3 regions of the Arthrobacter sp. 754 genome follow, and region 2 is predicted to be linked to each of the others. Evidence: riboswitches for the same ligand, from Rfam matches in the RefSeq annotation. Region 2 holds a riboswitch; each other region holds the start of a gene.

The links. Region 2 has a riboswitch for S-adenosylmethionine ahead of ABIA70_RS20070 (DUF1737 domain-containing protein). Riboswitches for the same ligand answer to the same signal wherever they lie in the genome.
Region 1: it holds a riboswitch for S-adenosylmethionine, as region 2 does, so the genes downstream of both, metX (homoserine O-acetyltransferase MetX) here and ABIA70_RS20070 (DUF1737 domain-containing protein) in region 2, are expected to answer to the same signal.
Region 3: it holds a riboswitch for S-adenosylmethionine, as region 2 does, so the genes downstream of both, ABIA70_RS13010 (cobalamin-independent methionine synthase II family protein) here and ABIA70_RS20070 (DUF1737 domain-containing protein) in region 2, are expected to answer to the same signal.

Annotation. Positions count from the first base shown of each region.
Region 1 covers NZ_JBEPSC010000002.1:701,417-704,683, reverse strand. Annotated here, with positions in the region: gene ABIA70_RS08610 (MFS transporter) at 1-223, opposite strand, end outside; gene metX (homoserine O-acetyltransferase MetX) at 404-1,519, opposite strand; SAM riboswitch class IV at 1,532-1,646, opposite strand; gene ABIA70_RS08600 (bifunctional o-acetylhomoserine/o-acetylserine sulfhydrylase) at 1,716-3,068, opposite strand.
Region 2 covers NZ_JBEPSC010000008.1:75,626-78,892, reverse strand. Annotated here, with positions in the region: gene opgC (OpgC domain-containing protein) at 1-549, opposite strand, end outside; gene ABIA70_RS20075 (hypothetical protein) at 690-1,184, opposite strand; SAM riboswitch class IV at 1,311-1,426, shown strand; gene ABIA70_RS20070 (DUF1737 domain-containing protein) at 1,440-1,715, shown strand; gene ABIA70_RS20065 (rhodanese-like domain-containing protein) at 1,712-2,122, shown strand; gene ABIA70_RS20060 (O-succinylhomoserine sulfhydrylase) at 2,123-3,267, shown strand, end outside.
Region 3 covers NZ_JBEPSC010000004.1:196,648-199,914, forward strand. Annotated here, with positions in the region: gene ABIA70_RS13005 (adenylosuccinate synthase) at 1-1,064, opposite strand, end outside; SAM riboswitch class I at 1,340-1,445, shown strand; gene ABIA70_RS13010 (cobalamin-independent methionine synthase II family protein) at 1,458-2,666, shown strand; gene ABIA70_RS13015 (uracil-DNA glycosylase family protein) at 2,881-3,267, shown strand, end outside.

The sequences.
Region 1 (3,267 bases), on a different contig from region 2:
CCACGGCGTAGGTGACGAACGCGGCGATGATGCCGTCCAGCTCTGTCCCTGAGTTGGGGAAGAACATTTTGCCGAACACCAGGGTGGCTGCCGAGGCATAGAGGAAAAATTCGTACCATTCAACGACGGTGCCGGCCATGGAGGCCGTGACGACTTTTCTCAGGCCTGAAGCCTTGACATCGGGTTCGACTACGCGCCTTCCGGCGGAGTTTTCCATGCTCATTTGAACTCTCCTTCGGCGTCGCCATCGACACCACTGGGACCTGCCTTTGGCGGCCGTGATGACGGGCGCCACGGATCGCCGGGTCCCAAGAGTATGTTCCGCGCAGGACTTAACATCAACCCCGAAAAATGCAGGCCCTATCTGCAAAAATGCACAGGCGCCCTGGGCCTGGCCGGTTCGTCAGCCGGCGAGGTGCCGCCGGAGGGGGTCGCTGAGCTGGCCGATTTCGGTGAGGAAGCCGTCATGGCCGATGGGGGCCTCGATCACGTGCACGTCCACGTCGCCAGGCAGGGCATCCGCCAGTTCACGGGACTGGGACGGGAAATAGAGCCGGTCACTGTCCACTGCGGCGACGAAGAACCTGGCCGTGGCGCGCCCGAGCGCCTCGTGGAGGGATCCCCGCCCGCGGCAGATATCGTGGCTCATCAAAGCGTCTGTGATGGCGATGTAGCTGTTGGCGTCGAACCGCCGGACGAGTTTCCTGCCCTGGTGGTCCAGGTAGCTTTCAACCTGGTAACGGCCGCGCGCCCCCAGTGCCTCGGCCTGCAGCGGCGATTCGGCGATCTGTGCCGAGCGTCCGAACCGGCCATCGAATTCAGCGGCCGAGCGGTACGTGATGTGCGCGATGCGCCGCGCCAGTGCCAGGCCATCCTCGGGGAGCGGGCCACCGTAATAGTCGCCGTCATTGAAGTTGACGTCCTGGCGGATGGCCAGGGTCTGGGCCTGGGCGAACGCGATCTGTTCGGCCGTGCTGGCGGCGCCGACAGAGATGACGGCGCAGCGCTGCACACGCTCAGGGTAGGTCACGGCCCATTCCAGGGCGCGCGCCCCGCCCATGGAGCCGCCCAGTACGGCAAACCAGCTGTGGATGCCCAGGGCATCGGCCAGCCGGGCCTCAGCCGCCGTGGTGTCGCGCAGTGTTACCAACGGGAACCGGGACCCCCACGGCTTCCCGTCGGGAGCTTCGGAGGACGGTCCGGTGGAGCCGTAACATCCGCCGAGGATGTTGATGGAGACCACAAAGAACCGGTCAGTGTCCACCGGCGCGCCGGGTCCGGCGAGCTGTTCCCACCAGCCTTCCTCGTCGCTGTCCCCACGGGTCACATGGGTGCTTCCGGTCAGGGCGTGCTCGATGAGGACGGCGTTCGATCCGTCGGCATTCAACGTGCCCCAGGTTTCGTAGGCCAGGGTGACGTCGGGAAGGTAACCGCCGGCTTCCAGCTGCAGGCCGCCGATGGTGGCATAGCGGACAACCCCGTGTCCTGGGGCGGCGGTTCGGGAAATCGTGATCGTCATGGCAGGACCTTTTCTACGCGCTTGCCCGCCGTCAATTGACCGGCAGGCCAGGTCCTCACCCGGGGCACCCCGCCGCGGAGGAGGGTTGCCGGCCAGCAAGCCGGGGCTGTCGCTGGCACTCATGACCTGCTTCGAGTGTACGAAACAGCCGGCGCTTGGCGCTAAGCCTGTGACAGGTTGTGACTTCAGCGGATGCCTACTGCCGCTCCTCACCTGCCGCCGCGGCTGCTTCCGCCGCGCTTTTGGCCGCACGGAAGCCGGCTTCGAGGTCGGCGAGGATGTCATCGATGTGCTCGATGCCGACGGAGAGGCGGACGAGTCCGGGGGCCACCCCCGCTATGGCCTGCTGTTCGGGCGAGAGCTGGCTGTGCGTGGTGGAGGCCGGGTGGATGACCAGAGAGCGTACGTCGCCGATGTTGGCCACATGGGAGTGGAGCTCCAGGGCGTCCACGAACCGCTTGCCCGCTTCGGCTCCCCCGGCGACGGTGAAGGAAACCACAGCCCCGGTTCCCTTGGGCCCGTACTTCCGGCCGCGCCCGTACCAGGGGCTGGAGGGCAGACCGGCATAGGCGACGGATTCGACGTCGTCCCTTGCCTCGAGCCACTGCGCCACAGTGGTGGCGTTGGCGACGTGCCGCTCCACCCGAAGGCTGAGGGTTTCGATGCCCTGGGCGATCAGGAAGGCGTTGAAGGGGGACACTGCCGAGCCGAGGTCCCGGAGCAGCTGGACGCGGGCCTTCAGGATGTAGGAAAGGTTGGCGCCGAGGGCACCGCCTGCGCCCAGGTCGCGGGCATAGACCATGCCGTTGTAGGTGGGGTCCGGGGTGTTGAACCCGGGGAACCGCTCCGGGTCCTTGCCGAAATCGAAGTTGCCCGAATCCACGATCACGCCGGCAATCGCGGCGCCGTGTCCGCCGAGGTACTTGGTGGCGGAATGCACCACAATGTCCGCACCCCATTCGATGGGCCGGATCAGGTACGGCGTGGACAGGGTGTTGTCCACGATCAGCGGGACTCCGGCGTCATGCGCCACCGCGGAGATGCCCTCAAGGTCCAGGACGTCCTGGCGGGGATTGGACACCACCTCGCCGAAGAACAGCTTGGTGTTCGGCTGGACGGCTTCCCGCCACTGGCCCAGGTTGTCAGGATCGTCGACGAACGTGACGGAGATGCCGAATTTCTTCAGCGTGTGCGCCAGCAGGTTGTACGTGCCGCCGTACAGGCTGGGGCTCGCCACAATATGGTCACCGGCTTCGGCAACGTTCAGGATGGCGAAGGTTTCCGCTGCCTGTCCCGAACTCAGCAGCAGCGCGGCCAGACCGCCTTCCAGGCTGGCGATCCGCTGTTCGACGGCGTCCTGCGTGGGGTTGCCGATCCGGGTATAGATGGGTGCCAGTTCCGCGAGCGCGAAGCGGTTCGCAGCGCTTTCCGCGCTGGGGAAGACGAACGACGTCGTCTGGTAGATGGGCAGCGCCCGCGCACCGGTGGCGGTGTCAGGTTCCTGGCCGGCGTGGATCTGGCGTGTTTCGAAAGACCAACCCTGGGACATTTACGGCTCCTTTGACGTGGTACTGGCGCTCATCACCTTCGGTTCAGTGTAGGAACGGGCTGCGGGCCGGGAACAGCATTGTGACGAACATGGTCACTGCTGCCCGTCGTGGCCGAAGGAGGGGAAATGGTGGCCCAGGAAGGGCCCAAAACCAAGTAAGGGTACCCTTAGCTGAGAGCCTCATCACAAAGTGCCAAGA
Region 2 (3,267 bases):
GGCGACGGCACGGAAGGCAGCACGGTATGCCGCCGGCTGCTGGCCCCAGTCAACCCAGCTGCCGTTCATGTCCGGGGCGAAGCGCACCAGCATCGTGCCCTGGAAGCCGGCCGAAACGTTGGCGACCTCAGCAGCGAACGCCCGGGCCGCCGCCGCGTCGATCTGTTCGAGCGGAACGGTGGGCTTGACGGTGAACATTGCGTGGGAGCCAACGGCTGACGCCTGGTCCAAAAACTGCCGGAGATTGTCGGCCTCTGCGTCGCGGAACGGGATGGAGATGTCGTGGCCGAACACCGCGGGGGTGGCCCCCAGCCGTTCGGCAAAGGACCCGGCCGAGTCCTGGCCCCACTCAAGGACAGCGCCCAGCAGCGGCTTTCCTGCCTCCGGGGCCGGTCCGGGTTGGGCGGCTGCGGCAGCGCCGGCCGGCAGAAGGCTGGACAGGAGGGTGGCCAGCAGGAGCAGGGCCGCAAGAAGTGCTGACGTCAGCGGGCTGCGGAGTCCGGGTGCGGCCGACGGCGGCACGCGCCTGAGTGCGGTGGCTTTCGGCATGCTGGTGTGGACCCTCCCCCGGGACGGCTTTGCAGTGATGGCGGCCGGCGCCACCTGCGGAAACTCTATCGGTCCCCGCAGGCCTGTCCGGGCGTTGCCTTGCGCCCCCGCCTCCGCGTCAGCCGCCAGGAGGACCGGCCTCAGCCGGCCAGGATAACCATTGGCACCAGGCGCTCCACGCAGGAGACCCGGACCAGGCTCTCCAGTCCTGATGCCGCCCTGTTGTTGACCCCGGTGTCGTCACACCAGTCCAAGGCGTAGGGGTAGGCGGTGACCCCGGCGTTCCCGGCGGCCATTCCCGCCGGAACGGTAAACACGAAAGTGAAACCGCCGTCGTCGGTCATCGGAGCAAGTCCCTCCAGCACGTTGATTCCGGCAGCGTCCCGAACCGTCACCTGGACCTTGGCGTCCGCGCCGTAGCGGGCATCGCACGTGGTGTCCTGCGCGCTGACCGTGACCTGGTCTCCCGGCCGCGCTTCCGACGGCGTGACGCTGTAGGCCGGCGGCAGGCAAGGCGGCGGACCCGGAACATCCCGGCAGCCGGCCACGCCCATTAGGATCGAAGCTCCGCACAGGGCCGCGGCCAGCCGCCGTACCCGGGTTCCCCCCGCCCTTTGGTTCCTGCTGTCCGCCATGGCCTGATTGTCCCGCCCGGATGGTGAGGGGGAGAAGCACGCGCAGGTTACGAAAGTCCGGCTTGGTTACGGAACATGACGACGGCGGCGGTGCGGCCGGGCGGGCCGGATGTTACGTTTTTGGGGAGTAATGAGAACCGGCGCCAAGCCCTGACTGGCCGGTCGGCAACCCTCCCTTTCGCGGCGGGGTGCCTCAGGTGAATACTCGGCATATCGACCCATTCGAGCTGCAAGCGTGAAAGAAGGAGTTCCGTCGTGTCCGACGCACCTGCCCCCGAAGAAAGATTGTCCTACCGGCTCATCACGGGGCCGGACGACAAGGCTTTCTGTGAACGGATTTCCACCGCCTTGGCCGAGGGGTACGTCCTGCACGGCAGCCCGGCCGCCACATTCAACGGCAGCAGCGTGATTGTTGCCCAGGCACTCATCCTCCCGACGGCGATCGCGAGCGCGGATGCCGCCGTCGCCACCGCTGTTGAAGACCTTGAATCGGGCGACGACCTCGACTTCGACGGCGAGGGCCACGCATGAGCTACGCCGGAGACCTCACCCCGCTGGAAGCCTGGGCCAAGCTGGAGCAGGGCGCCATCCTGGTGGACGTCCGCACCGAAGGCGAATGGGCCCACATCGGCATCCCGGACACCAAGGCCACTGACAACGACCCCCTGTTTATCCAGTGGACGTTCCCCGGCGGGATCCCCAACCCGGATTTCCTCACCGACCTGACCCAGCAGGCCCCGGAGGACCCAACCACCGAGCTCATTTTCCTCTGCCGCTCCGGCCAGCGGTCCATCGCTGCCGCCATCGCCGCGACACAGGCCGGCTTTACCTCCTTCAATGTCCTGGAGGGTTTCGAAGGCGAGCCCGACCGCTACGGCGAGCGAACCGTCAACGGCTGGAAGAACCGCGGCCTGCCCACCAACCTCGGAAGCAAATAAGTGACCTTCAACAAAGATGCCGCCGGCTGGAGCCCTGACACCCAGGCCGTCCGCGGCGGGCTGGACCGCACCAACTTCCAGGAGACCACCGAGCCGGTGTTCCTGAACTCGGGCTTCGTCTACGAGTCGGCCGCCGCAGCCGAACGCGCCTTCACAGGCGAGGACGAACGCTTCGTCTACTCCCGCTACGGCAACCCCTCCGTTGCCACCTTCCAGGAACGGCTCCGCCTGCTGGAGGGAACCGAGGCGTGCTTCGCGACGGCGTCCGGCATGTCCGCTGTCTTCACAGCCCTGGGTGCGCTGCTGGCAGCCGGGGACCGGGTGGTTGCCGCCCGCTCACTGTTCGGCTCGTGCTTTGTGATCCTGAACGAAATCCTGCCGCGCTGGGGCGTGGAGACGGTGTTCGTGGACGGCCCTGACCTGGACCAGTGGCGCGAAGCCCTGTCCGAGCCCACCACGGCCGTTTTCTTCGAATCGCCATCGAACCCCATGCAGGAAATCGTGGACATTGCCGCGGTCAGCGAGCTGGCGCACGCGGCCGGGGCCACCGTCGTCGTCGACAACGTTTTTGCCACTCCCCTGCTGCAGCGCTGCGGCCAGTTCGGCGCGGATGTCATTGTCTACTCCGGCACCAAGCACATTGACGGCCAAGGCCGGGTGCTGGGCGGTGCCATCCTCGGGACCAGGGAATTCATCGACGGTCCGGTCAAGCAGCTGATGCGCCACACGGGACCCGCGCTGTCCGCGTTCAACGCCTGGGTGCTGACCAAAGGCCTGGAAACCATGGCGCTGCGCGTGAACCACTCGTCCGCGTCCGCGCTGCGGCTCGCCGAATGGCTCGAACAGCAGCCCGCCGTCAGCTGGGTCAAATACCCCCTGCTGAAGTCGCACCCGCAGTACGAGCTGGCCGCCAAGCAGATGAAGGCCGGTGGCACCGTTCTCACACTGGAACTTGCGACGACGGGCGGCCGCTCGGGCAAGGACGCCGCCTTTGCGCTGCTGGACGGGCTGCGGATCATCGATATCTCCAACAACCTGGGCGATGCCAAGTCCCTGATCACCCATCCGGCCACCACCACCCACCGCGCCATGGGCCCCGAAGGCCGGGCCGCCATCGGGCTTAGCGACGGCGTCGTGCGGCTTTC
Region 3 (3,267 bases), on a different contig from region 2:
TCGTCGTGCCGGACGCCGTCGACGTCGTAGGCAACGCACACCGGGATCTGCTCGATCCCGGTCAGGACGTCCAGCTTGGTGACGAAGTAGTCCGTGAAGCCGTTGACGCGGGAAGCGTGGCGGGCCAGGACGGCGTCGTACCAGCCGCAGCGGCGCGGGCGGCCGGTGTTGACGCCGAACTCACCGCCGGTCTTCTGCAGGTACATGCCCATCTCGTCGAACAGTTCCGTGGGGAACGGTCCGGCACCGACGCGGGTGGTGTAGGCCTTGATGATGCCGATCGAGCGGGAGATGCGGGTAGGGCCGATGCCCGAACCCACTGACGCGCCGCCCGCCGTCGGGTTCGAGGACGTGACAAACGGGTACGTCCCGTGGTCCACGTCCAGGAAGGTGGCCTGGCCGCCCTCCATGAGCACCACCTTGCCCTCGTCCAGCGCCTTGTTCAGGACAAAGGTGCTGTCGATGACCAGCGGGCGCAGGCGCTCGGCGAAGGAGAGGAAGTAGCTGACGATCTCCTCCACCTCGATGTCCCGGCGGTTGTAGACCTTGACCAGGAGTTCGTTCTTCTGGCGCAGCGAGCCTTCCACCTTCTGGCGGAGGATGGATTCGTCAAAGACGTCCTGGACGCGGATGCCCAGGCGGGCCACCTTGTCCATGTAGGCCGGGCCGATGCCGCGGCCGGTGGTGCCGATGGCGCGGCTGCCGAGGAAGCGCTCCGTGACCTTGTCCAGCACCTGGTGGTAAGGCGCCACCAGGTGGGCGTTGGCGGAAACACGCAGTTTGGACGTGTCCGCACCCCTGGCCTCCAGGCCATCGATTTCCTCGAACAGGGCCTCGAGGTTCACCACGCAGCCGTTTCCGATGATGGGAACCGCGTTGGGGCTGAGGATGCCGGCCGGAAGGAGCTTGAGCTCATACTTCTCACCGCCTACGACGACGGTATGCCCGGCATTGTTGCCGCCATTGGGCTTAACGACGTAGTCGACACGGCCACCCAAGAGGTCTGTGGCCTTGCCTTTTCCTTCGTCGCCCCACTGGGCTCCTACGATCACGATTGCTGGCATGGGATCCTCCCCCATTCGTTCGGGCCGCACTCCGGGTGCCCCATCCGCTTATTCGCGGGAGGGTCATCAAAGGCCGGCGCCGTTCATGAGAATGCCCCGAAGGCAACAGCCTGGCGGGAACGGTTAGGACGCCCTGCCACGCAAGAGTTCGGGGCTCTTACCACCCAAGTTTAGCCGACGCCGGGGTTTCTCCACTCGTTCGGCCTGGCGGGGTTCACACACGAAACAATCCGGCCCGGACTTGCCCGGGCCCTGCAGATGCCATTAAGTGAGAGTACCCATCCGGAGCGGCCGAGAGACCTGGATCGTTGACGCCGCAGCAACCGCGTTTGAGCAGGACAAACCTGCCGGCGCAGGTGCTACTGCCAGGACCGATGGAAAGGAAAATTCCCCATGTCGCTTAACACTGACCACATCCAGGTTACCCACGCAGGTTCCCTGCCCCGCACGCCGGAGCTGATCGCCGCCAACGCCGCGAAGGAGACCGAAGGCATTACCCCGGAATTCCTCGAACTGCTCGAGTCCTCGGTGGTGGACGTCGTCCAGCGGCAGAAAGACGTGGGGGTGGACATTCCCAACGACGGCGAATACGGGCACACCATGTCCACTTCAGTCGACTACGGCGCCTGGTGGAACTACTCGTTCGCGCGGCTCGGCGGCCTGGAACCCACAGATGTGGACCGGTGGAAGGACGCCACCGTGCACCGCTCGTCGCCGGGGCACATTGTGCTGACCTCGTTCCCGGACCGCCGCGATCGGCTGGCTTTCAACGACGCCTACACCGATCCATCCTCGGGCATCCTGGCGCACCGCAAGAGCGTTTCCCAGCCGAAGATCACCGGGCCCCTGACCTACACCGGCCAGGACCTGGTGAACTCCGATGTCACCAACCTGAAAAAAGGACTTGCCGCCGCAAGCCTCACCCAGGGTTTTGTGGCCTCCCTGTCCCCCGGCTCCTGTGCCCGCGTGGCCAACGAGTACTACAAGTCCGATGAGGAGCTGCTCTACGCCTGCGCTGACGTGATGCGGGAGGAATACAAGGCCATTATCGACGCCGGCCTGACAGTCCAGCTCGACGATCCTTCCCTCGCGGAAAGCTGGGACCAGATCAACCCGGAACCCACCCTGGAGGACTACCTCAAGTTCATCCAGCTGCGGGTCGAGGCCACCAACTGGGCCCTGCGTGACCTGCCCCAGGAACAGATCCGCCTCCACGTCTGCTGGGGTTCCTGGCACGGCCCGCACACCACGGACATCCCGTTCGGGGACATCGTCGGCTCGGTGCTGCAGGTCAACGCCGGTGCGTACTCCTTTGAGGCCGGCAACGTCCGCCACGAGCACGAATGGCGGGTCTGGGAGGAGACCAAGCTGCCCGAGGGCAAGGTCATCATCCCCGGCGTCGTGTCACATGCCACCAACGTGGTGGAGCACCCGGACCTCGTCGCGGACCGGATTGTCCGTTTCGCCGAGCTGGTGGGCAGGGAGCATGTCATCGCCTCCACCGACTGCGGCCTGGGCGGGCGCGTCCACCCGCAGATTGCGTGGGCCAAGCTGGAGGCGTTGGGCGAGGGCGCCCGCCGCGCCACCAAGCGTCTCTGGTAGTTTTTTCGATCCAGCTGCAGGGTCCGTCCTGTGCCTTCCGTCACGGGAAGGCCCGGGACGGGCCCTGCATTTTGCGGGGCTTGCTAAACTGATAGAGACCGACCAGGAATCGGTCCACAACACATTTCAAACCACCCCGGACTTGGCGTGCCCACCACGCGCCCATTTTCCGGATTGGCAGCAGCACCGATCCCCGCAGGAGACATTGCCCTTCATGACAGCCCTGGCACCCGAATCATTCCGCGAACAGCTCCTGAACCGCCGTTACGATCCAAATGTTGCCGCAGTCAACGAGCTGTGCGATTCACTGCAGAGCGTCAAGCCGCACACCCAGGTCCCCTACGTTGACCCGATGCACGACGTCGACGAGTGCCGCATCATCAGCCTTTTCTCCAACATCGGCGAGGCGGACCCGTCCGGCTTCATCACTGCGGGAGACGACGACGCCACCACCCGCATGCTCGGCATCCAGTGGAAGCTGGGCCTGCGCCCTGAGTGTGTGATGCCGTGGAACGTCCACCCCTGGCACACCGACGGAGAGCCCAACGGCAAGTTCACCCCGGACCAGATTGCCTCCGGCCTCAAGCCCCTGCTCAAGTTC